4 regions of the Ruegeria sp. K5 genome follow, and region 2 is predicted to be linked to each of the others. Evidence: riboswitches for the same ligand, from Rfam matches in the RefSeq annotation. Region 2 holds a riboswitch; each other region holds the start of a gene.

Region 1 (5,779 bases), on a different contig from region 2:
CGGGTTCGACGACATCGAAATGGCCAGATGGCCGATCTTCAACCTGAGCACGGTCAACAACCCGATTGCTGAGGCTGTCGATCAGGTCATTGCGCTGCTGGAACGCAGGCTGGCCGATCCCGCCAAAACCAGCGAGACGATCATGGTCGATCCCTATTTCGTGCCACGCGGCACGCACTAGGCTTAGTCGTTGCGGGCGGATTTGAACAGGTACAGGAAGACGAACAGTGATCCGATGGATGTGGTGACGATGCCGACGGGAAGTTCCTGCGGGGCCAGCAGCAAGCGCGACAGGATGTCGGAGAGCGTCAGCAGGATCGCACCCACGATGGCCGAGGTTACCAACAGATTGCGGTGCAGTGTTCCGGCAATGCCTCGGGCGATGTGAGGGACCATCAGGCCGACAAAGCCAATGACGCCCGCGACCGAGACAAAGCTTGCCGTGGCCAGAGCCGCAACAAAGAACATCCGAAACCTCAGGCCCTGAACCGGGATACCCAGCGTAGCAGCAGTGAAATCCCCGGTCAGCAGCGCGTCCAGCCAGCGGCTGCGGTAGAGTGAATAGCCCAGGATCATCGCAAGCCCGATCAGGACAAGGGGAAAGGTCTCCCACCGCGCGAGGCCAAGACCGCCCAGCATCCAGAAGATCACCGAATGCGCGGCACGACTGTCGCCGGAAAAAATCAGATAGTTGGTGATGGCAGAAAACAGGAACGAGACCGCAAGCCCTGCAAGGATCAGCTTTTCCGGCGCGCTTGTGCGCAAGCCCTGAACCAGCGCGAGAACGATGCCTGACGCGATCAAGCCGCCACAGAAGGCAGCAAGCGGCAGGGTCCAGATGCCAAGCACGTCCCCGGTTACCGTGATGACCAGAACCGCCCCGGCGGCTGCGCCCGAAGACAGGCCAAACAGAAACGGGTCGGCCAGATCGTTGCGCGTGGTGGTTTGCAGCACCACGCCGACCACACCCAGACCAGCGCCAATGACCGCCGCGAATAGGGCGCGGGGCAGGCGCAGGTCGAACACGATCCGATGCAGGGGGGACATCTCGCCTTCGGTCAATCCGGTGCCCAGCATGATCGCTGTGCCTACGTCTGCGACAGGAATGGATGTCGTGCCATAGACAACGGACAGCAGCAAAAGGGCGGTCAGAATGACCGCCCCCAGCAGGACCGCACGCCCCGTTTGAGCCATTTTAGTTGAGCTCCGGGTGCATGGCCGAAACCATCTTTTCGATGGCGTCGATATTTGCCGGTCCCGGTGTCAGCTCTTCATAGCGCAGACCGATCCAGCGTTCGTTCTTGACGGCATCGGTCAGGGACATGGCCGGATGCTCCTGCAGAAACTTGAACGTGTCCTCGGCACCGTTCCCGGTCTGATAGTCCAGTAGGACCAGAAATTCGGGGTTTGCGGCGGCCACTGCTTCCCATGAGGTGCGACCCCAGCTGGTGTCCATGTCATGGGTGACGCTGACACCGCCCGCAGCCTCGATCATGGCGTCTGGAATGGCGAATTTACCGGCGGTAAAGGGCGCATCGGCGGGACCGTCCAGCAGGAAGACGCGGGGTTTCGGCAGGTCTGCGGTTTTGGATTCGATGGCCGCCAGCTGGTCTTTCCAGCCCGAAACCAACGCTTCGGCCTTGTCTTCCACATGCATCACCTTGCCCAGACGCAGCACGTCATCGAACAGAAGGTCCATGCTGGCTTCGGGGCGGTCCTTGTTCAGGTGAACGCAGCTTTCGGTCAGGACCATGGTTTTGATGCCAAAGGGTTCCAGCGTGTCGGGGGTGACTTCGCCACCCGGCTGCATGCCGTAATACCAACCGGCAAAGAACATATCCGGCTCGACCGCGACCAGATTTTCGACGGTGGGGTATTTGGGCGCCAGTTCCGGGATGTCACCGCGTTTTGCATCGAAATCCGGGCTGGTCTTGTACCAGCCGGTAATGCCGGTCAGGCCGACAATCTTGTCCTGCAAACCCAGCGCAAAGGCCATGTCGGTCATGTTCATGTCGTGCACGACAATCCGCTCGGGCGTGCCGTCGAACACCAGTGGTTCTCCGCAATTGTCGACGGTCACTTCATGTGCCGCCGCACCACTCGCGAGGCCCGAAACAAGGACTACGGACCAGAATTTCTGCATCATCAAATTCTCCTGTTAAGATGACAGCTTTCGTTTTCGGATATCCAGCGCCGGGATCACGCGCCCTTCGTGCTGGAAACACAGGTAGTCAACGCCAAACGTATCGCGCACACGCTCGGGTGTTAGAACTTCGGGAACCGGGCCGAAGCCGGTCATGCGGGTTGCCTTCATCAAAGCGACATGGGTGGCGAATTCGGGGATCATGACCAGATCGTGCACGATCATCACAACCGTCACGCCTAGTTCGGCCACCAGCGACAGCATGTGGCCCTTGGCGTCGGGGTCGAGGTGGTTTGTCGGCTCGTCCAGAAACAGCAGCGATGGCCTTTGCGCCAGGGCCCGTGCGATATGCGCCCGCTGACGTTCGCCGCCGGACAGACGTTGCATCGGTTTATCGGCCAGCGGGACCAGTTCGGTGATCTCAAGCACCCGCTCAAGATCGGCCTTATGATCCTCGGCTGACCGGTCGGCCTGAATCGGGATTTGCCCAAGGGCCACATAGTCGCGCAGTTTCAGCCTGCCGTCAGGCAGTTCCTGCTGCCCGACCACAGCGATGGTGCGTGCCCGTTCAGGGGCAGATAATTGACGCAGGCTTTGCCCCTTGATCGTCACATCGCCCAAGGCCAGACGTTCGAGGCCACAAAGCAGGTTCAACAGCGTGGTTTTCCCGGCCCCGTTTGGCCCGGCAATGGCCAGGATCGACCCCTCATCCAATGAGAAGGAGACATCCTGTAGCAACACATCCCCATTCAGGGCGTAGTATTCGAGCCCCTTGGCAACCAGAAAACTCATTTCTCGCCCTCTGTCGAAAGGCGCGGCAGACGGGCCAGAGTTTTGAAAAGCAGGGCAGGGGGCCGATCGGTTGCACTGGTCCAGCCGTCGTCACTGTCGCGGAATTGGCGGGCGAAGGCGGCAATCGCGTCCAGATCGGCGGGGCTTTGGATATCGCCGAACAGATACTGCGCCTTGCCTTCGGCTTGCAGCCCAACGGTCATGGGGCGTTCGCACCCTGCCATGCAGGCAATCATTCGGGTCGCAAACCCCGGTGGTAGGGTTGCGTCCAAACTGGCCTTGGCTGCCTTGGCTTCGATTTCACCCTGACAGGTCGAACAGATCAGGACGAAGTGGTCAGCTTGGGATGACATGGCTGTTCCCGCTGCGGAAACCGCGCGAAAAGAAAAAGCCACGCCCGCAGGCGAAAAATTGAGCCATCAAATCCTCCTTCCAGGACACCCCGCCCCGGGTTGGTTGCACAGGTGATGGCAGGTCTCCTGACTTGCGGGTCGTGGCTTGGCCAACCTTCCCGACCTGTTCAAGCCAGTGGTGATTTGGCGTCGCTCTGCGCTTACAGTTGCGGGGGCAGTCACGGATTTGGCCGCAGGGCCGCACCGTATTCCCATTTTCATCCCGCAGGCATCGCTACGGGAACCATCGCTGGTCAGCTAGTCTGTCGCGGATTTAATTGTCAAGCGCTCTGGTCGAGATTTTGGCGGCGCGGACTGAGTGTTTAGTAATCCGCAACCAGCAAAAATTCCGGCGCTGCGTCCTCTTCAATGGTCGCGAACCGGGGGATCGGTTGCTCGAACACATTGTCGGTGCGGTCGTCATTGACGGTTGAGACTTCACCGATCAGACAATCCCCACGCTCGGCCCAGAAGGCATGCCAGATACCGGGCATCAGGGTCACGCTTTCGCCGGGTTTCAGGCGCAGCAATTCGCCGGGCGTGATCGTCACGTCGCAGCCATCGCTGGGCACAACCACCGGATTGTCGCGATCAATGCCGCCTTCGGGGTCCGAGGCGTAGATCTCCATCACCAGATCACCGCCGCCCCGGTTGATAATGTCCTCGGCCTTGATGATATGGCGGTGCATCGGAGATAATTGTTTGTCTCGCGAAATCAGCAGTTTCTCGGCATAGAGCATACCGCGACCCTGGTTCAGATCATTCACGTCGCCATTGCGCAGGGTGAACAGGAACAGGCCCAGCTCATCAAACTTGCCCTGACCGTAATCGGTAATGTCCCAGCCCAACCCTCGGGCGCGGATCGTGTCGGCCTTTGCGCTGCGCATCTGATCAGGGGACCAGTCGGCGAAGGGCGGCAGGACCGCGCCGAAGGATTTGATGAAGGCCTGCGCCTCGGTCTTGATGTCGTTGATGTCGGATCGTTTCATGTCGGTTCCCTCGGGGGATCAAAGCTCATGCGCCCTGGGCGGGTTTGCCCCGGCGCGGGATACGGTGACGGCGGCGACTTCTGCGCCCAGGGACAAAGCCGCGCGCAGGCTATCAGGTGTCAAGGCGCGCAGGCCCTCTTTGCTCAGGTGCCCGGCGCGGTGGAGTTCGGCCAAAACGCCCGCGTTGAACGTATCGCCAGCCCCGACCGTATCGACAACCTGCACCGGTTTGACCGCCACCGAGGTCTCGGACCCGTCCGCCAGATAGCCCGAGGCCCCCTGACTGCCCCGCGTCACAATCACCACCGACGGCCCGGCCTTCAGCAACAAGGGCACCTTCTCGGCATGGGTTTCCGGCCCGGGAATGATCCAATCCAGATCCTCGTCCGAAACCTTGACGATATCGGCCTGCGCGATCATGCGGTTCAGGCGGGTGCGATAGCGGGTCTGATCTTTGATAAAACCCGGCCGGATATTTGGGTCCAGCATCACCGCGCGGTCGCCGCCATGACGGTCGAGCAGCGCGGCATAGGCATCGGCACAGGGTTCACAGGCCAGGCTGATCCCCCCCAGATACAGGGTCGAGGTCGCCAGCAATTGCTGTGGCATATCCTCGGGCTGCAACATTCGCCCCGCCGTGTTTTCATCAACAAAATTGTACGAAGCATGCCCATCCACCAGCTTCACAAAAGCCAAAGTGGTCGGGCGGTCGCTGACAATCACATGCGAGGTGTCCACATGGCTTGCCTTCAGCGTGTCCGCCAATTGCGCGCCAAACATATCCGAGGACAAGCCCGTCAGCATCCCCACCGGCGCGCCCAAGCGCCCCAGCGCGATGGCCGTGTTGAAAATTGCGCCGCCGGAATGGGGCACATAGCCCTGCGCGCCCGAATTGGTCGGTTCGGCGATCATGTCGATCAGGGCTTCGCCACAACACAGGATCATCCCGCGGTCCTTCTTTGGAAATGGTCACACGATTTTACCGCATGAGCGCATTTTTACAGAAGTTGTTAGCGCCAACAATGCCAAATTCGATCTGTTCCGAGATATAAAGGTTCATCCCTTGCCGCAAATCGCTGAATCGCCCACCTTGATTGAAGGCGTCCAGAAAACGCTCGCCAAACAGCCAGCGGTTCTTCTCTGCCACGCCGCCCACCAGGAACACGCCGCCCCGGGGGATCAAGGTGACGGCCAGATCACCCAGCAGAGCGCCCAGATGGGTCGTGAACATCTCTGCCGCTTTGATGGCATGGGCATCCGATCCGTTGCGGGCGTCGTGAAGAATGTCCTTTGCCGGACGGTGCGGTGCGTCAGTCTGACCGGCGGCCAGTGCGATGGATTGATAGAGGACAGGCAGACCTGTTCCGCTCAGGAACATTTCAGCTTCAAGCGTCAGGCTGTCGCCAAAGAAACAGTCCGGCGCGATGTGGCGGGCGGCTTCGAAAATATCAACCTCGTCCCGG
Region 2 (5,779 bases):
AGACATGGGCTGCAAAGCCAACCGATCCAGCCTGTCACCCTGCACCAGCAGTTTACCGCGCCACAGCAGAACACATCTGGCTGCCGGATCGCCTTGTGCTTGTGACAACTTCTCGGCGTCGCCCCGAATATGGGCCGCACGGTTCAGACCCGCGCCACCGAAAGTCACCTGTTCTGCATTTATCATCACCTGCCCCTTCGGCTTTGCTGACAGGGCTGCCATGACTGCCCCGGCGTTGCAATGGCCTTTCGCGGTGCCGGGCCATGCGCGGCCAGAGGCAATGCTTGCACAGGCCTGGAAACATTGGCATTAAGTCTACCAATTGTTGATTTTGATTTAGCACCAGCATCCAATAGTAGAATTCAAGAGTGAAAACTGGACCTTTTAGACCGGGTCAAACTGAAAGTTCGGATGTGCATATTCGTATTCTCGCGACAACTGATCTGCACATGAATCTGACCGGTTTCGACTATTACTCGGATCAGCCGGACCCCACGATCGGATTCACGCGAACCGCCAGTCTGATCCGCGCAGCACGAACCGAAGCAGACGGCGCACTTGTTTTGCTGTTCGACAATGGCGATGCGCTTCAGGGCACGCCGCTGGGCGATCAGGCGGTACAGGACCCTGACGGCCATCCAATGATGCAAGGGTTTGCGTCCCTGCACTATGACGCCGTCGGGCTTGGCAATCACGATTTCGGCTTTGGGCTGGAGGTGCTGGACACTGTTCTTGATCAGGCTCCATGTCCCGTCCTGTGCAGCAATATGCGCCGCCGGTCTGGGGTTTCGCAACGCTGGCAGGGCCATGCGGTGCTTGACCGATCGATTTCGCTGAACGGGCAAGACATTCCCATCCGCGTGGGCGTGTTGTCGGTTTTGCCCCCTCAGACCGCGCAATGGGAAGCGCATCATCTGGGCGATGACATCACGATCGCGGACTGTCTGAAAGCGGCGCGACGCACCGTGCAGACCCTGAAATCGGCGGGGTGTGACCTGGTCATCGCGCTGGCCCATTCCGGCCTCGGTCAGGTTCAGGATGTACCGGGGTTGGAGAATGCCGTGATCCCGTTGGCCGCCATTGACGGCATTGATGCCCTCGTGGCCGGGCACACACACCTGACCCTTCCCGGCAACGACCATCAGGGGCTGGCCCATGTCGACCCTGAGGCCGGATTGGTCCATGGCAAACCGGTTGTCATGCCCGGGTCTGCAGGAAGTCATCTGGGCGTGATTGATCTGAACCTGTCCCACTCTGCCGATCTCGGGTGGCAAGTCACCGACCAGCAGGTCGGGTTGAGACCGCTTCGCCAAAACAAACCCACCCCTGAAACGCCAGAGGATCCCGACATGGTCCGGCTTTTTGCACCCGTGCACGCCCGAACCCGCACCAAGATGGCCGAGCCGGTGGCGCGAATCGCACAACCGATGCACAGCTATTTCAGCTTTTGCGCCGTTGATCGGGGGTTGGCATTGGTGGCCTCGGCGCAAGCTGCTGCACTACGCCCCTATCTGTCCGGCACTGCACTGGCCAATTTGCCCATGTTGTCCGCCGTTTCGCCCTATAAATGCGGCGGTCGGTCCGGGCCGCGCTATTATACCGATGTCCCGGCGGGCGAGGTTTGTTTGCGCCACATTGCGGACCTTTACGTCTTTCCGAACGAACTGAGGGCGGTGAAGGTCAGCGGCGCTCAGGTGCTGGACTGGCTTGAGATGTCGGCGGGTCTTTTCAACACCCTGCGTCGCGACGCCGAGACCGATCTGATCGACCCCGGTCGGGTTGGGTACAATTTCGACCTTCTATTTGGCCTGACCTACCAGATCGACCTGTCCTACCCGGCCCGGTTTGACGCTCGGGGGCAGTTGATCGACAATTCTCACCGCCGTATCCGGCAGGCCAGAATTGACGGGTCTACGCTTGACCCCAATCAGGATTTTGTGGTCGCGCTCAACAATTACCGCGCCAATGGTGGCGGGCATTTCCCGTTTGTGGAAACGGCTGAGCCGATCAACCTGCCCGCAATAGATATCAAGCGAATCCTCCGCGATTATCTGACCGGGAACCTGCCCGCCGACCCGCTGTCTCAGGCGGTTCATCCGTTTTCGTTCACGCCGCAGGCCGGGGTTCAGGCAATCCTCAGTACGGGGCCCGGCGCGCTGAAGTACCTGCCCGAATTGCAGAACTACGACCCTATCGTTCTGGACCCGGACCCGCAGGGGTTCGAACGCATCCGGCTGACACTCTGACGGGTTGTCATTTTCCCCAGGCTTCCCTATATCAAGCGCTGAGAGGTTGGCGCGGGCGAGCGCCTCGCCAACCTGGTCAGGTCCGGAAGGAAGCAGCCACAACGAGCCCCGCTTGGGTCGATGTCCAACCTCTCACCTTTCCCCCACGTATCCGCTCATCAGCACAATCAGGCAACCAACCGGGGCCAGATTGCCGAATTCCGGCGGGCAAATGCGCCGATATGGCCGATCTCTTTCACTCCGAACTCCTTGGGTGACAACAGGTGCCGCCGCGCGTCCGGCCCATACAGATCCGCCAGACGCCATACGGCTTGTGGCGGGACGGTCTGATCGTCGTCGCTGGTGAACAGATCTACCGGAACACCCAGATCCGCCCAGCGCGCCAGTGGCAGTTTTTGCCCGATCTCAGGCACATAATTCAAAGGTGCGGTGCACCACCTGCGCCATTGCCAATAGACAGAGCCCGGCAGATCGGCACCGAACCCAATGGCTTTGCCGGGCAGATACCCCAGGGCTTTCACAAGCAGCGGTACATGCCCATGCCAGAACGCCCAGGCCAACCCCCGATAGGGCCATGGGTGATCGGACAGCGTCACCAACCCCGAGCAAACACAGATCATCCGGTCGATCTGGTCGATATCCGGCTGAATCGGCCCCAGCATTCCGCCGACGGAATGACCAATGCTCCACTGCCGGGCGTCGGGAAACCTTCGGCGCATCTCGGCCCGTGCTGCGGGCATATCGATCAGGGCCCAGTCCGACATCGTGACCTGCGAGTCGCGCATGGGGCCGGAAACAGAGTGACCGAAATCGCGATAGTCGTACGTCAGGCAGGCCATGCCACGCTCGGCAGCCAACCACCGGGCAAAGTGCTGGTAGTAGTCGCGCGGCACACCGGTCGCCCCGTTCAGTACCACCACCGTTTCGGGATCAGTAAAAGGCCGATACAGCCGCGCCGACAGGTGCGCCGGGCCAGCGGGAAACTGAAAATCCTCGATCTTCACGTGCTGTTGCGTGTCCAACATCGAACCTGCGGGCCTTTCTGAACCAATCGGTTTACCTGCCCAAGAGGCACAACAACCCGCAGCCGAGTCAACCCCGCTGCCACTTGACCACACGTCGCCCGGCACAAGACATGTGTACGCGACACCCAAAACCGCGCTTGACTCAGAACGCGAACAGACGCTAGCTGTTGTGTGATGGTTTCCGATCCACACAATAGGTCGGGATGAAAAGGGAACACGGTGCGGTTCTGCCCGGTCAAACCGGAAGGAACCAAGGCCGCGACTGCCCCCGCAACTGTAAGCGGTAAGCGATGCCGGAATGCCACTGGCCGAAAGGCTGGGAAGGTCGGCAAAGCAACGACCCGCAAGTCAGGAGACCTGCCATCATCAACGTAACCGAAACTCGGGCGGGGTGTCCGGGCAGGTCCTGACAGCGTTTCTTCTGTCTCACCTGTATCATCCCCCGTCCGCCGCGCGGAGGGCGCAGGATGATCTGGAAGACAAAAACCCACGAATACGTGGCGACCATTTGCCAACGCACAGGCGGGCCCTGCCCCGCAATGGCGCGCATGGCACGCGCGCTGGCCGAGGCAATGAACAAGGCCGACCACGTCACCAGCGAAGGATTCGAAATCGAAGGTAGCAGCGACCTGACGCATTGCGCGCAAGGGTGCATGGCCCGCTTTCGCGCCGGACCAGAACAGATACGCATCTTCTGCGGGACCGAGGCGGACACGCCGATCCAAACGCTGGATACCTATGCCGACCTGATTTTTAACGAGACATGCGCGGCCCTTCCGTCCGGGGCCTTGCCAAGAACGCCTTGCGCCATGCTTGAGGTCTTGGCCCTGAGACCTTCAAGACCAGTGCAGGAACCGGCGCGGGTATCAGCCTGAGCGCGCATCCAAAGGTGCGTGGGTCGCTTTCGTGGCCCATGCCATCTGCTCGTCGGTTTCCACCGCGCAGGGGCGCAGGGCCCGCAACCGGGCCAGCGCCTTGTCTGCCGGTTCCCCGCATTCCAGCATCAGGCGCAAGACCACCATACCGGATCGCCCGCACCCACCCCGGCAATGCACCAGCACCCGGCCACCGCCGGACAAAGCCTGCCGCGCCGATGCGCTGACCGACCCCCACCGATCCTGAACGGCGCGCGGCGGGGCGCCAAAATCCTCGACCGGCAAATGAACCCATCGGCTGGCGCGGCCCTGAATGTCACTGCCAAAGGTCCGGGCCCCGTCCTGCAGCATCTCAACTTCCGTGGTCATCGAGATCACAAGACCGGGTTTCCAATCCGCGATTGTATCCAGATCGCCCGCATAATCTCCGCCGCGTCCCGGCATCGAGGTCAGCGCAAGTGTTCCGCCTCCGACTTGCAGCGCGTAGACGACCAGTTGCGACATCAAAGATTTCCTCCCAAACCCAAGCCTGCTTTTAAAATGTGCTTCAAAAATACTGAGATTCCAGTTTACGCCGATCTCGGGTCTTTCCAAACCAAATTTCGCCAACCGCGCGGTGGACGCGGGCTGCAGCGACCACTACGCTGCGACGACGTCCCGAATCCGCCAGAGCAGACATGACCGACACAGACAGCCCCGCCTATCAGGTTCTCGCCCGCAAATACCGTCCGGAAACCTTTGCTGATCTGGTGGGTCAGGACGCGATGGTGCGCACGCTGAAAAATGCGTTCGAAGCCGACAGGATAGCCCAGGCCTTTGTCATGACCGGCATACGCGGCACCGGCAAGACAACCACGGCGCGGATCATCGCCAAGGGTATGAACTGCATCGGGCCGGACGGCGCTGGTGGCCCCACGACCGAACCCTGCGGTCAGTGCGAGCATTGCGTGGCCATCATGGAAGGCCGCCATGTCGACGTGATGGAGATGGACGCCGCCAGCCGTACCGGCGTCAATGATATTCGCGAAATCATCGACAGCGTCCGCTACCGCGCCGCCTCGGCCCGCTACAAGATTTACATCATCGATGAGGTTCACATGCTCTCGACCAGCGCCTTCAACGCGCTGCTCAAGACGCTGGAGGAGCCGCCCGAACATGTGAAGTTCATCTTCGCCACCACCGAGATTCGCAAGGTCCCGGTCACGGTCCTGTCCCGCTGCCAGCGCTTCGACCTGCGCCGGATCGAGCCCGAAGATATGATCGGTCTGCTGCAAAAGATCGCCAGCGCCGAAGGGGCCGAGATTGCCGAGGACGCGCTGGCATTGATCACCCGCGCGGCCGAGGGGTCTGCCCGCGACGCAACCTCGTTGCTGGATCAGGCGATTTCTCATGGCGCAGGCGAAACCACCGCTGACCAGGTGCGCGCCATGTTGGGGCTGGCCGACCGTGGCCGGGTGCTGGACCTGATGGATATGATCCTGCGCGGCGATGCCGCCGGGGCCCTGACCGAGCTTAGCGCGCAATATGCCGAAGGGGCCGACCCGCTGGCGGTGCTGCGTGATCTGGCCGAGATCACCCATTGGGTCTCGGTCGTCAAAATCACGCCGGACGCAGCCGAGGATCCGACAGTATC
Region 3 (5,779 bases), on a different contig from region 2:
CCGTACCCCGTTCACGGTGGACCCCGTACCGGGTTCAGGCTGGACGGGGTTCACAGTGACCCCCGTCTCAATATCGGGTTCAGCCGTGGGTTCGAGCGCGGCCACGCGCTCCAGAACGATGCGGTAAATGACGGTGTAGCCATTCTTGCAGTGCCGCCGCCCCGTCTCAATCAGAATGCCTTCTCGCAGGAAATCGATAATGGTGCGCTTGACCGTGCTCTCGCTAAGCTCTGTGTGGCGCTGGATCGTCCCCTTGGAACACCAGATGCCGGAGCCGTCATCGCTCGCTTTGTCGGCCAGGAACATGATAATCTGCTTGCGGGCGGCGCTGCCAAAGCGGCGCTCGGCGCATTCATTCGCTATGCGCCAGCTCATTGGATCACCTCACCGGTCAGAGGCCAGGAAAAAGCCGACTGAGCGTTTGCGGAGCGGTAGTGGCCCGTGCTAATGTCTTTCGAAAGCTGACAGGCTTTTTCTATTTGGCCCCGGTTCACAGTTGCCGCTGTGACGGGGCCTTTTTCGTTTTGAACCGGCGAACTTGGCTTTGAAACTTTCGCTTTTTGTTCACTTTTTGTCAGGGGGCATTTTGCACCCCTAAGTCGTTGTTTTTGCTTTATCTCTTTCTGGATTGCAAATCCGTGTACACCGGTTCGATTCCGGTACTCGCCTCCACTTCCTTCAATACCTTCACCTCGCGACGCAAAGACGAAAGCGCGCCCCTCTTAGGAATCGCGCCCCGCCGGGATAACCTCATAACCCGGTTCTTCAGGTTCATCGTCCTGCATTTCAGGTGGAAAGCCGGGCGCGCGGATGTCGAGGCCGGTGGCGTCTTCCAGGCGTTTGATGATGTTGGGCGACAGTTCGCGTTCGCCGTAGCGTGCGATGCCGTCCTCGAAGATCTTGATCATGATCGGGTTGATCTCAAGCGGGACACCCGCGCGGTCGGCGACGTCCTGAAACAGGCCGATATCCTTTTTGACAAGGTCCATTGTGAAGGAAATATCGCGCGAGCCGTTCAGGATGACCTGGCTTTCGGTCTCATGCACAAACGACGTACCGGACGAGATCTTGATCGCCTCATAGGTCGTGTTCAGGTCCATCCCGGCGGCTTTGGCGGTCACCAGCGCTTCGGCGCAGGTGATCAGGTTGGCGGTTGCCAGATAGTTGGTTAGAACTTTCAGAACCGAGGCCGAGCCCAGATCGCCCGTATGCAGCACCCGACGGCCCATCGTTGTCAGGAAAGGCAGGATTCGCTCAAAGGTATCGCGGTCACAGCCCGCGAAGATCGAGATATTACCGGTTGCCGCCCGGTGGCATCCGCCGGAAACCGGGCAATCAACTGCCGCCCCGCCCCGCTCGATGACCATGGCACCCAGCCGCTTGGCCTCGGCCTCGTCGGTGGTGGACATCTCCATCCAGATTTTGCCGGGGCCGACCTCGGGCAACATCTCTTGCATCACCGCGTCCGAGGCGGCAGGCGATGGCAGGCAGGTGATCACCGCGTCGCAATCGCGCATCAGCTGGGCCGGGCTTTCGGCGGCCTTTGCGCCTTTTTCGACGAACTCTGCCACCAGGTCTGCATTCAGGTCATGGACCGTCAGGTCGATCCCGTTGCGCAGCAACGAGCCCGAGAGTTTTCCGCCCACATTTCCAAGTCCGATGAACCCAACTTTCATTATTCGCGTCTCCCTGCGTGTTTTCCGGTATGCGACCATGTCGCGTGCACCGCGTCATGCCGCCCAGCGACGCTGGCAGGTCGCTTTTCATCCTAGCCACGCGATGGTGGTCGCATCGCGCTTGACAACCTGCCCGCACGTACCGCATGTCCCTGTCGTTGGTGTCGGCGACAGCCGATGAAAAGGGAATGCGTCAACGGATTATCCGCCAAACGCAGCCGCCCCCGCGACCGTGACCGGAGAGGGTGCCCAATGCCACTGGCTGCAAAGCCGGGAAGGCGGGACATCCGACAGAGGAGCCAGACGAACCGGGCCTCTGACATCCGCAAGCCGGGAGACCTGCCAGCACCCGAAGTTGAAACCGGGCGGGGTGTTCCGGTGTCGGGTCCATGTGCATCGCGTGGCCCGCATGAAACCCCGTCCCCCGCGAAGAGGATTTGGGGGGATGAGAGACATGACCGAGACTGCGCCGGTCGAGCTGCTGGTCTGCACCACGTGCCGCCGTGGTCTGCCCATCGAGGATGATGACCAGCGCCCCGGCACATTGCTGCACAAAGCGCTGGAACAGGCGGATCTGCCCGAGGGCGTCACGCTGAAAGCCGTCGAATGCCTGTCGAACTGCGATCAGGGCTGCTCCATCGTGCTGCGCGGCGGGCCGGATCGCTGGACTTTTGTCTATGAGAACCTCAACGAAACCGATCACGTTGACGTCATCGTCGACGGTGCGACTAAGTATCTGGCCACCGAGGACGGCTTGGTCAAATGGCGCGAGCGCCCCGAACATTTTCGCAAAAACTGCGCCTCGCGCATTCCCCCGATTGGAGCCCTGAAATGAGCAACCTCGAAAAACTCCCCGTCACCGTCATCACCGGCTTTCTGGGCTCGGGCAAAACGACGCTGGTCAAGCATCTGATGCAGAACCCGCAAGGCAAACGTCTGGCCGTGGTGGTCAACGAGTTCGGCGATGTGGGCGTTGATGGCGACATCCTGAAATCCTGCGCGATCCCGGATTGCCCGGCGGAAAACATCATGGAACTGGCCAATGGCTGCATCTGCTGCACCGTGGCCGATGACTTCATCCCCACCATCGAGGCGCTGATGGCGCTGGAGCCGCGCCCGGATCATATCCTGATCGAAACTTCAGGCCTCGCCCTGCCGAAACCGCTGCTGAAGGCGTTCGACTGGCCCGATATCCGGTCGAAGATCACCGTGGACGGCGTGATCGCCTTGGCAGATGCCGAGGCTGTCGCCGCCGGTCGCTTCGCCCCGAATGTCGAGGCGGTGGATGCCCAGCGCTTGGCCGATGACTCGATCGACCACGAAACACCTTTGTCGGAGGTGTTCGAGGACCAGATCTCCTGCGCCGACATCATCCTGCTGACCAAACCCGATCTGGCCGGTCCCGAAGGTGTGGCGAAAGCCAAAGAAATCATCGCGGCCGAAGCCCCGCGCCCTCTGCCCGTGGTTGAAGTGGCCGAAGGTGCCGTGGACGTGCGCGTCGTGCTGGGCCTTGAGGCCGCCGCCGAGGATGACATGGACGCTCGACCGTCGCATCACGACGGCCACCACGACCACGAGCATGACGATTTCGAAAGCATCATCGTCGAACTGCCGGAACAGACCGAACCCGCCGATCTGGTCGCCAAGATCGAACGTCTGGCGAATGAGCTGAACATCCTGCGCGTCAAGGGCTATGCCGCCGTTCAGGGCAAACCCATGCGTCTGCTGGTGCAGGCCGTCGGTGCCCGCGTCCGGCACCAATATGACCGCCCCTGGGAGCCCGGTGAGGAGCGCCGCTCGCGCCTTGTGGTCATTGCCGAGCATGACGACATCAAAGAAGCCGCGATCCGCAATATCCTCGTAGGTGTGACCGAGGCTGCCGAGTAAGCCATGCACGTCGTCTTCCGCGAAAGCCACGGGTTAGAGGAAACCGAGACCCCGACCGATCTGGGCCAGAGCCCGGCGGATCTGGTGGTGCTGTCGTTCTCGGACAGTGACCTTGGCGCTTTTGCGGCGGGCTGGCATCGCGGTGGGGGCCCCGAGGGGCGGATGCCGACGATGCGGCTGGCGAACCTAACGGCGCTCAAGCACCCTCTGTCGGTCGATACCTATGTGGAACAGACGCTGGAGGGCGCAAAGGGTATACTGATCCGCCTGATCGGCGGTGTGCCCTACTGGTCCTACGGGTTGCAACAGGTTCTGGCACTGGCGCAGGCCAAGGGCATCGCGCTGGCGGTCCTGCCTGCGGACGGGCGCGAGGATACGCGGCTGGATGACTATTCCACCCTGCCCATCTCGACCCTGCGGCGATTGGCGCATCTGTGCGACACCGGCGGAGAGGTCGCGGCGCAGGCCGCCCTGGCGCAAATGGCGCTGGCGGCGGGGCTTTATGCCGGGCCGGTGATGGGGGCCAAGACGTTGCCCGAATGCGGCGCGTGGTGCCCGGATCGCGGCGTGATCCCGGTGGATGCCGCCTTCACGGGCGATGCAAAACGCATCCTTGTGACCTTCTACCGGGCCTATCTGACCTCAGCCGACACCGCTCCTGTCGCGGCTCTGATCCGCAGCCTCCGCGCGCGGGGTTTTGAGGCGGTGGGCCTGTTCGCTCCGTCTCTGAAAGCGCCCGCAGCAGCCGATTGGCTGCGTGAGCAGGTCGTGGCGCTGGCCCCGTCGGCCATCATCAACGCCACCTCATTCTCGGGCAAAGGCGCGTCGGGCACCTCGCCTCTGGACGCCGCCAACGTGCCGGTATTTCAGGTCGCGCTGGCCACCTCGCGCCGCAAGGCATGGGCCGAGGCGGAACGCGGGCTATCCCCCGCCGACCTCGCCATGCATGTGGTACTGCCCGAAGTGGACGGGCGGATTTCAGCGGGCATCGCCTCGTTCAAGGAACCGGGCAAGCGCGACCCGCATCTGGAATATTCCCGTTTCGCCCACCGGGCCGAGCCCGAGCGGATCGAAGCGATCATCGACCGCGTGTCAGGCTGGCTTAACCTGCACGACAAACCCAAAGCCGATCAGACGCCTGCGCTGGTGCTGTCCACCTATCCCGGCAAGGACTGGCAGATGGCCCATGCGGTAGGCCTCGACGCGCTGACCTCGGCCGAGGCGATGCTGTCCGATCTGCAAGGCGCAGGCTATGACACCACCCCTGCCGAGCCGATTGCCGATGCGCTGCCGGATGCCCGGATTTCATGGCCGCTGCAGGACTACCTGACCGCATTGGCCGAATTGCCCGAAACCCTGCGCAGTGATCTGCAATCCGTCTGGGGCAAGCCCGAAGATGACCCGGCCTGCGCCGATGGAGCCTTCCATTTCACCGCCCTGCGACGCGGCAAGGCCCTGATCGCACTGCAACCCGAACGCGGCACGCCCGAATTGCGCGATGACGATTACCACGACCTCTCGCGCACCCCGCGCCACGGCTATGTTGCGTTTTACCTGTGGCTGCGCCAAGGGCTGGGCGCGGATGCGCTGATCCATATCGGCGCGCATGGCACGCTGGAATGGCTGCCCGGCAAATCGGTCGCCCTGTCCGCCGCCTGCTGGCCCGAGGCGCTGATCCGCGATCTGCCGGTGATCTACCCGTTCATCGTCAACGACCCCGGCGAGGCCGCACAGGCCAAGCGCCGGATCGGAGCCGTCACGCTGGGCCATATCCCGCCCGCGCTCAAGGAAAGCGGCACGCCGGATCGGATGGTGCGGCTGGAATCGCTGCTGGACGAGTTCTCGAACGCTGACGGTCTGGACCCCAAGCGCCGCGACCGACTGCAAGAGGATATCCGGGACGAGGCGCAGGCGATTGGGCTCGAAAGCGACCTCGGCCTGGATCAGGCCACCTGCACCGCCGAGGCGATCACCCGCATCGACCGCTTTGTCTGCGACATCAAGGAAAGCCAGTTCGGCGACGGGTTGCATATCTTTGGCCGGGTGCCCGACGTGAGCGGCAATTTCGACCCGGCACCCTCGGCCCATGCCGAACGTGCGGCCCTGCTGGACGCGCTGGCGGGCAAACGGATCGAGGCTGGCCCTTCGGGTTCCCCTTATCGCGGTCGGTCGGATGTGCTGCCAACGGGGCGGAACCTCTACACCACCGATCCACG
Region 4 (5,779 bases), on a different contig from region 2:
CGGATTTCGGCTGGCGGTTCAGGACCACATCCTCGCATGCTTCGCGCAGGTCGGGATCGATCTGGTCATAGACCGCTAGTTGGCCCGCATTGACGATGCCCATATCCATCCCGGCCTGAATGGCATGGTACAGGAACACCGCATGCATCGCCTCGCGCACCGGTTCATTGCCACGAAAGCTGAAAGACAGGTTCGACACCCCGCCCGAGACATGTGCATGGGGCAGGTTCTGACTTATCCAGCGGGTCGCCTCGATGAAATCGACGCCGTAATTGTCGTGTTCCTCGATTCCCGTGGCGACGGCAAAGATGTTGGGGTCAAAGATGATGTCTTCGGGTGGGAACCCCATATCCTCGACCAGAATGCGATAAGCGCGGGCGCAAATCTCGGTCTTGCGCTCGAAGGTGTCGGCCTGACCGGCCTCGTCAAAGGCCATGACCACCACAGCAGCCCCATAGGCCAGACACAGACCCGCGTGATGGCGAAACGCCTCTTCGCCCTCTTTCAGGCTGATCGAGTTCACCACAGGCTTTCCCTGCACGCATTGCAGCCCGGCCTCGATCACCTCCCACTTCGAGCTGTCGATCATGATTGGCACGCGGGCGATATCGGGCTCGGACGCGACAAGGTTCAGGTATTCGACCATCGCCTGTTTGCTGTCGATCAGCCCTTCATCCATGTTGATGTCGATGATCTGAGCGCCGTTTTCCACCTGATCCCGCGCAACGTCCAGCGCGGCGGCATAGTCGCGGTTCACGATCAGCTTGCGAAACCGGGCCGAGCCGGTGACGTTGGTCCGCTCACCCACATTCACAAAGGGGATGTCTGGCGTCAGGACAAAAGGCTCCAGCCCCGAGAGGCGCAGATGACGGGTCATGCGGGTACCTTTCTGGGGGCAAAGGGCGCAACCGCTTCGGCGATCGCGCGGATATGGTCGGGCGTGGTGCCGCAGCAACCGCCGACCACGTTGACGATGCCATCGCGGGCAAACTCTTCGACCTGAGCGGCGGTCTGGTTCGGTGTTTCGTCATACTGGCCGAACTCATTCGGCAGGCCCGCGTTGGGGTAGGCGCAGGTCAGGGCGGTCGCCACGCCCGAAATCTCGGCCATATGCGGGCGCATGGATGCAGCGCCAAGGGCGCAGTTCAGCCCGACGGTGAAAGGGCGCGCATGGGCGACCGAGTGCCAGAAGGCGGTGGGTGTCTGGCCAGAAAGCGTCCGGCCCGAGGCATCGGTGATCGTGCCCGAGATCATCAGCGGCAGGCGACGTCCGGCCTTGGCGAAGCTCTCGAAAGCCGCAAAAATCGCCGCCTTGGCGTTCAGCGTGTCAAAGATCGTCTCGATCAGGATCAGGTCAGAGCCTCCTTCGATCAGCCCGTCGATCTGCTGGCCATAGGCTATGCGCAGATCATCAAAACTGACGGCGCGGTATCCGGGATCGTTCACATCCGGGCTGATCGAGGCCGTCCGGTTCGTCGGCCCCACAGCCCCGGCCACAAACCGGGGTTTGCCGTCCTCAGCCGTGGCCCGGTCCGCCGCGCGCCGCGCCACCTGCGCGCCTGCGACGTTCAGATCATGCACCGCAGCCTCCAGCCCGTAATCGGCCTGCGCGATGGTGGTTGAGGAAAAAGTGTTGGTTTCAAGGATGTCCGCCCCGGCCATTGCGAATTCATACTGTATATCCTCAACCGCCTGCGGCTGGGTCAGCACCAACAGGTCGTTGTTGCCCTGTTGCGGATGATCCGGGTGATAGTGATGCCGACAGCCGGGGCCATGGATGTGACCGTTGGCGGTAAAATCCTCTTCGGTCATGTTCAGCGTCTGGATCATTGTGCCCATGGCCCCGTCAAGGATCAGGATGCGCTGGGCAGCCAATGCGCGCAGCGTCGCGAGCGCGGGTGTGTCGGGCAAGGTAAAGTCAAGCATTCGCGGTATCCAATCGGCTGTGTGGGCCGAAGGTATAGCGCGTTGGCATTATGAGGTGAAATGATTGTTATTCGACTAAATTATGAGTTTGCGTCATAATGCACCTTGTTCGGCGTGCAAATCCAACGAAATCACTAATAAGCAGTCAAAGCTTTGCCTGGCCAAAATCGTCCAAAATGCGGGCGATGGCACAGGCTGAACTGCCCGCATGAGGTCATAAGGCGGCGCGGCGCGCGCGATGGCCCCCTCGGCGCTGTTTTGCGGGCAGGGCCAGGAACAATGGTTCCAGGGGCATCTGCATGGATCTGGCCAGCAGGTCGCAGAACACAGCGATGGCGGGTGAGGTCTCGGCAAACGGTTTGGCCTTGGCCAAAGCAATCCGCGCCTGCGCATGGTAGTTCGCGGAACCGGGCAGGCCGCCCAGCCATTGCATATAGCCCATCTGCCCCAGCTCTTGCGCGCGCTGCGGAGGCACGTGGCCGGTGTCCAGTTGGGAAATGGTCAGGTCAAGCATAACGACGCCCTCCGCGCTTTTGGGCGGCTTGTGTGGGGCATCAACAGTGATGTCTGGCCAGTGCGGTCCATCTCTTGTCGCTCCGTCCACGGGCACCCCGCCCGAGTTAAGGTGACTGCGGCACATATGCGCCGGAGATGGCAGGTCTCCTGACTTGCGGTTCATCGCTGTCCCCGTCCTTCCCGGACAACCCAAGCGGGGTCATCCAGTGGTCTGTCGGGGGTCGCTGGCCGCTTACAGTTGCGGGGGCAGTTGCGGCCTTGGGCGTTTGCCCGCACCGCATTCCCTTTTCAGCCGACTCAGAGCGTCGGACACCATCGGCTGCACAGTCTCATAAGGCCAAAGCCCTGTCTACTGGTGCCAGCAAAGCACGCAGCGTCGGATTGCAACCCGGAAGGAATTGAATCCAAATCAAACTGCGAAACCCCTCTAATCCCGAGAGCGGGACCAGCGCACCAGAAGACTGGCCGCGATGGGCGCGCCGATGATCACCAGAACGATCCGTGTCAGGTGGTGGGTAATGACAAACCCGAGATCCGCGCCCGAGACGATGGCCAAGACCGTCATTTCAGCCTGCCCGCCGGGGGCATAGGCTAGGAAGGCCTCAATCGGTTGCCCGAACCCCAACGTGGTCACAAGGGCCGTGAAGGCCGCCGCAAGTATGGCCAACACAACAACATAGGCGCAGCCCGCCGCCACAACTTTGCGCAGCTCGACCCATGTGACACCGATAAATTTTACGCCGATGGTGCAGCCGATAAAGAATTGCGCGACAAGGATCGCCTCGCGCGGTGGGCGGGTGTGGATGAAATCGCCCAGTGACAAGGCCGCAGTCAGGATCATCGGGCCCAGAATGGACGCTCCGAACAGGCCGATCCGCTCACCGCCTTTCCAGCCGACAATGGCGGCCACGACCATCAGCGCCAGTTCGTGCAAGGGCAGGTCGCGGGCGGGTTCGCCAATGGGGTTGGTCAGGTCAGCGTCGTAGAACAGGGTCAGGAACAACGGGGCGAGCGTCACGATGATCAGCACGCGCGTGCCATGGATCAGGGACAGGGCGCGCGGATTGGCACCGGCCTCGGTGCCGAAGATGATCATGTCCTGCAACCCGCCGGGCATCGCGGCGTAAAAGGCCGTTTTGTCGTCAAAGCCCCAGACCTTGCGAAAGAACGGCACCCCGACCAAAGCGATCAATAGGATGAAGGGCGGGATCAGAGCAATTGACGCTGCCATTTTCGGCAGTTGGCCAAACAGATCAGGCGTGATCGAAGCCCCCACCGCCACGCCCAGGATGGTACGCGCCGCGACCGAGATCTGCCCGAACCCTTCCATCGGCGCATGCGCCAGTGCCGCAATCAGGCAGGCGGTCATGGGGCCGAACAGAAAGGGTAGGGGCAGGCCCAGCATCCAGAATACGACCGTTCCCAGCACGGCAAGGCCGAAGGTGATGGCCCGCCTTACGGGGCGGCTTGGTGATGTGGCTTGGACGGACAATTTTCAGGCCCGATGTCATGGGATCAATTGTATCCAATGGTATACAAATGGGCGCGGTTTGCAAGACCACGCGCACCGACCATTCAGAATGCCCGAGTGAAGAACGGCCTGTGATGCAGCTTGGCGCTATCAGCGTGTGTTGGATGAGATCCAGGAACGAGGTCTCGAAATCAAGGCGAGTGCCACTGAATTCGTTTCAACCCCACCAATCCAACAGGGCTTATGTGGGTGCCGACCCGCCAAACGCCGCCTGATAAGCCTTGTTGCTTTTCGCCCAGTCGATCAGTTCCTCACCCGCTTCCAGCGCGGCCTTCTCGTTTGGCGCATTCGAAATCGCGTCGAGCCGTTTGTGAAGGTCGGAACTGGGGTCTGCCGTCATCGCCCCAACCTCCATCACAAGGCTGACATTCGGGGGCGGGGTGTAGACATAGCCGTTCTGCGATTGCGCCTCGATCCGTTTGAGCAGGGCGGGCACGATGGATGCGGTGTCATGCACATAGTCCCAATTGGTCGAAAGCCCCTGAATCATCGGGTTATCGACCCCACCAAACAGCGTCACCGGTGTCGTCTTGTAGATCACAAGGGGCATTCCAGCGGCGTAGGCTGTTGTCACCTCGACAATACTGCCGCCATCGGGCACCCGGCCATCCATGTTGAACACAAGGCTCGAGCAGCGCCCGAGCAATTGGTAGATATCCTGCGCGTAGCCGACCTTGAGGATGATATACAGCATCTCCTGGCCCTTTTGTGACCAGACCTGAGGGTCCTGCAACATATCCATCATCTTGGCGATCTCGACGCCGTCGCGCGGGGCGAGATAGGTTCCGAACCCTCCGGCCTCGAGCACGGCGGCGATGTTATATTGCTCCCAAAGATCACCGACGCTGAACATCGGGCCCGAGCAGAAAACGATATGGTCTGTCATGAAATGGTCCTCTGGTTAAAATTCAGTGTCGTCAGGCCGGGTCTGAAGCGGCTGCGCCGGGCTCCAGCCGACCGGCCCAATCGGCAACCAACTGCGCGCCCTCGGCTTCGCGCGCGGTGCCGGTTAGCATATCAGACAGCACCCGCGCGCAGCGCAGAGCCAGCGAAACCGATCCGGCAGCCCCGGCTTCGTCAATTGCGGTGCGCAGCAGCGCCTCGGCCTCGTCTTGTCGGTCCAGAACAGCCAGCACCTGTGCTTTCAGCCGCATCAGGTCCGGGTTCCAGACCGGCTGGTTCAACATCCCCGACATTTGCAGCCCGGTGTCAACAATCGCCAGCGCTGTATCCGGGTCATCATTGGCCAGCCGCGTGTCAGCCATGATCGCAAACCCCATACCCGAACCTGTCTGACTGCCGGTTTTCGCCAACAGAGCCAGACCGGCATCAACCTCCTGACACCGCTTGTCCGGCGGGTCGATGGGTTGCCCGGCCCGGAACAACTGGCTTAGCCCGCCCCAAAGCGGGATGCCAAGCTGGGTGCAGGTCTCGTAGGTCTCGGTGGCCAGCGCATAGGCGCGGTCACTGTCCCGGCGACAATGCAGGGTTATGATCAGAAAGGCCCGTGCGGCGGCCAAGCTGAGCGCCGAGTTCAACTCCTCGGCCAGCGCCAACCCCGCCTCGGCACGTTTCAGCGCCGTATCGGGCGCGCCGCACCACCAATGGGCCACCGCGCTGACCCCATAGGCCAGAACGCCCTGATCGGTGCCAATGCCATAGGTAACTTCGGCGTAATCCTCGGGGCGGTAGAGACGGATCGCCTCTTCTGCATGTTCAACGGCAATCTCACCTTCGCCCAGTTGAAACCGCAGAAAGGCAAGCGTGGTATGGGCGCGCAACATGCCGATCCGGTTCGCGCCCGCG

What was found. A riboswitch is a leader RNA that binds a small molecule or an ion and turns the genes downstream of it on or off. The one in region 2 is predicted to bind cobalamin.
Region 1: another riboswitch for cobalamin. It lies ahead of ACR0MO_RS11900 (DUF1636 family protein); the one in region 2 lies ahead of ACR0MO_RS20265 (hypothetical protein).
Region 3: another riboswitch for cobalamin. It lies ahead of ACR0MO_RS00325 (DUF1636 domain-containing protein); the one in region 2 lies ahead of ACR0MO_RS20265 (hypothetical protein).
Region 4: another riboswitch for cobalamin. It lies ahead of ACR0MO_RS14690 (hypothetical protein); the one in region 2 lies ahead of ACR0MO_RS20265 (hypothetical protein).

The regions. Positions count from the first base shown of each region.
Region 1 covers NZ_JBQFML010000003.1:146,039-151,817, reverse strand. Annotated here, with positions in the region: gene ACR0MO_RS11920 (LacI family DNA-binding transcriptional regulator) at 1-181, shown strand, start outside; gene ACR0MO_RS11915 (iron ABC transporter permease) at 184-1,194, opposite strand; gene ACR0MO_RS11910 (ABC transporter substrate-binding protein) at 1,196-2,146, opposite strand; gene ACR0MO_RS11905 (ABC transporter ATP-binding protein) at 2,159-2,935, opposite strand; gene ACR0MO_RS11900 (DUF1636 family protein) at 2,932-3,288, opposite strand; cobalamin riboswitch at 3,388-3,591, opposite strand; gene ACR0MO_RS11895 (D-lyxose/D-mannose family sugar isomerase) at 3,651-4,316, opposite strand; gene ACR0MO_RS11890 (carbohydrate kinase family protein) at 4,335-5,261, opposite strand; gene ACR0MO_RS11885 (glucokinase) at 5,296-5,779, opposite strand, start outside.
Region 2 covers NZ_JBQFML010000014.1:1,780-7,558, reverse strand. Annotated here, with positions in the region: gene nudC (NAD(+) diphosphatase) at 1-186, opposite strand, end outside; gene ACR0MO_RS20280 (bifunctional 2',3'-cyclic-nucleotide 2'-phosphodiesterase/3'-nucleotidase) at 369-2,246, shown strand; RNA gene ffs (signal recognition particle sRNA small type) at 2,286-2,384, shown strand; gene ACR0MO_RS20270 (alpha/beta hydrolase family protein) at 2,414-3,271, opposite strand; cobalamin riboswitch at 3,430-3,650, shown strand; gene ACR0MO_RS20265 (hypothetical protein) at 3,739-4,146, shown strand; gene ACR0MO_RS20260 (phosphatase domain-containing protein) at 4,138-4,650, opposite strand; gene ACR0MO_RS20255 (DNA polymerase III subunit gamma/tau) at 4,824-5,779, shown strand, end outside.
Region 3 covers NZ_JBQFML010000001.1:65,532-71,310, reverse strand. Annotated here, with positions in the region: gene ACR0MO_RS00335 (hypothetical protein) at 1-375, opposite strand, end outside; gene ACR0MO_RS00330 (NAD(P)-dependent oxidoreductase) at 723-1,715, opposite strand; cobalamin riboswitch at 1,819-2,037, shown strand; gene ACR0MO_RS00325 (DUF1636 domain-containing protein) at 2,131-2,511, shown strand; gene cobW (cobalamin biosynthesis protein CobW) at 2,508-3,563, shown strand; gene cobN (cobaltochelatase subunit CobN) at 3,567-5,779, shown strand, end outside.
Region 4 covers NZ_JBQFML010000005.1:127,232-133,010, forward strand. Annotated here, with positions in the region: gene metH (methionine synthase) at 1-877, opposite strand, end outside; gene ACR0MO_RS14685 (homocysteine S-methyltransferase family protein) at 874-1,926, opposite strand; gene ACR0MO_RS14690 (hypothetical protein) at 2,141-2,440, opposite strand; cobalamin riboswitch at 2,563-2,774, opposite strand; gene ACR0MO_RS14695 (AbrB family transcriptional regulator) at 2,870-3,934, opposite strand; gene ACR0MO_RS14700 (nucleoside 2-deoxyribosyltransferase) at 4,155-4,859, opposite strand; gene ACR0MO_RS14705 (ATP-binding protein) at 4,891-5,779, opposite strand, start outside.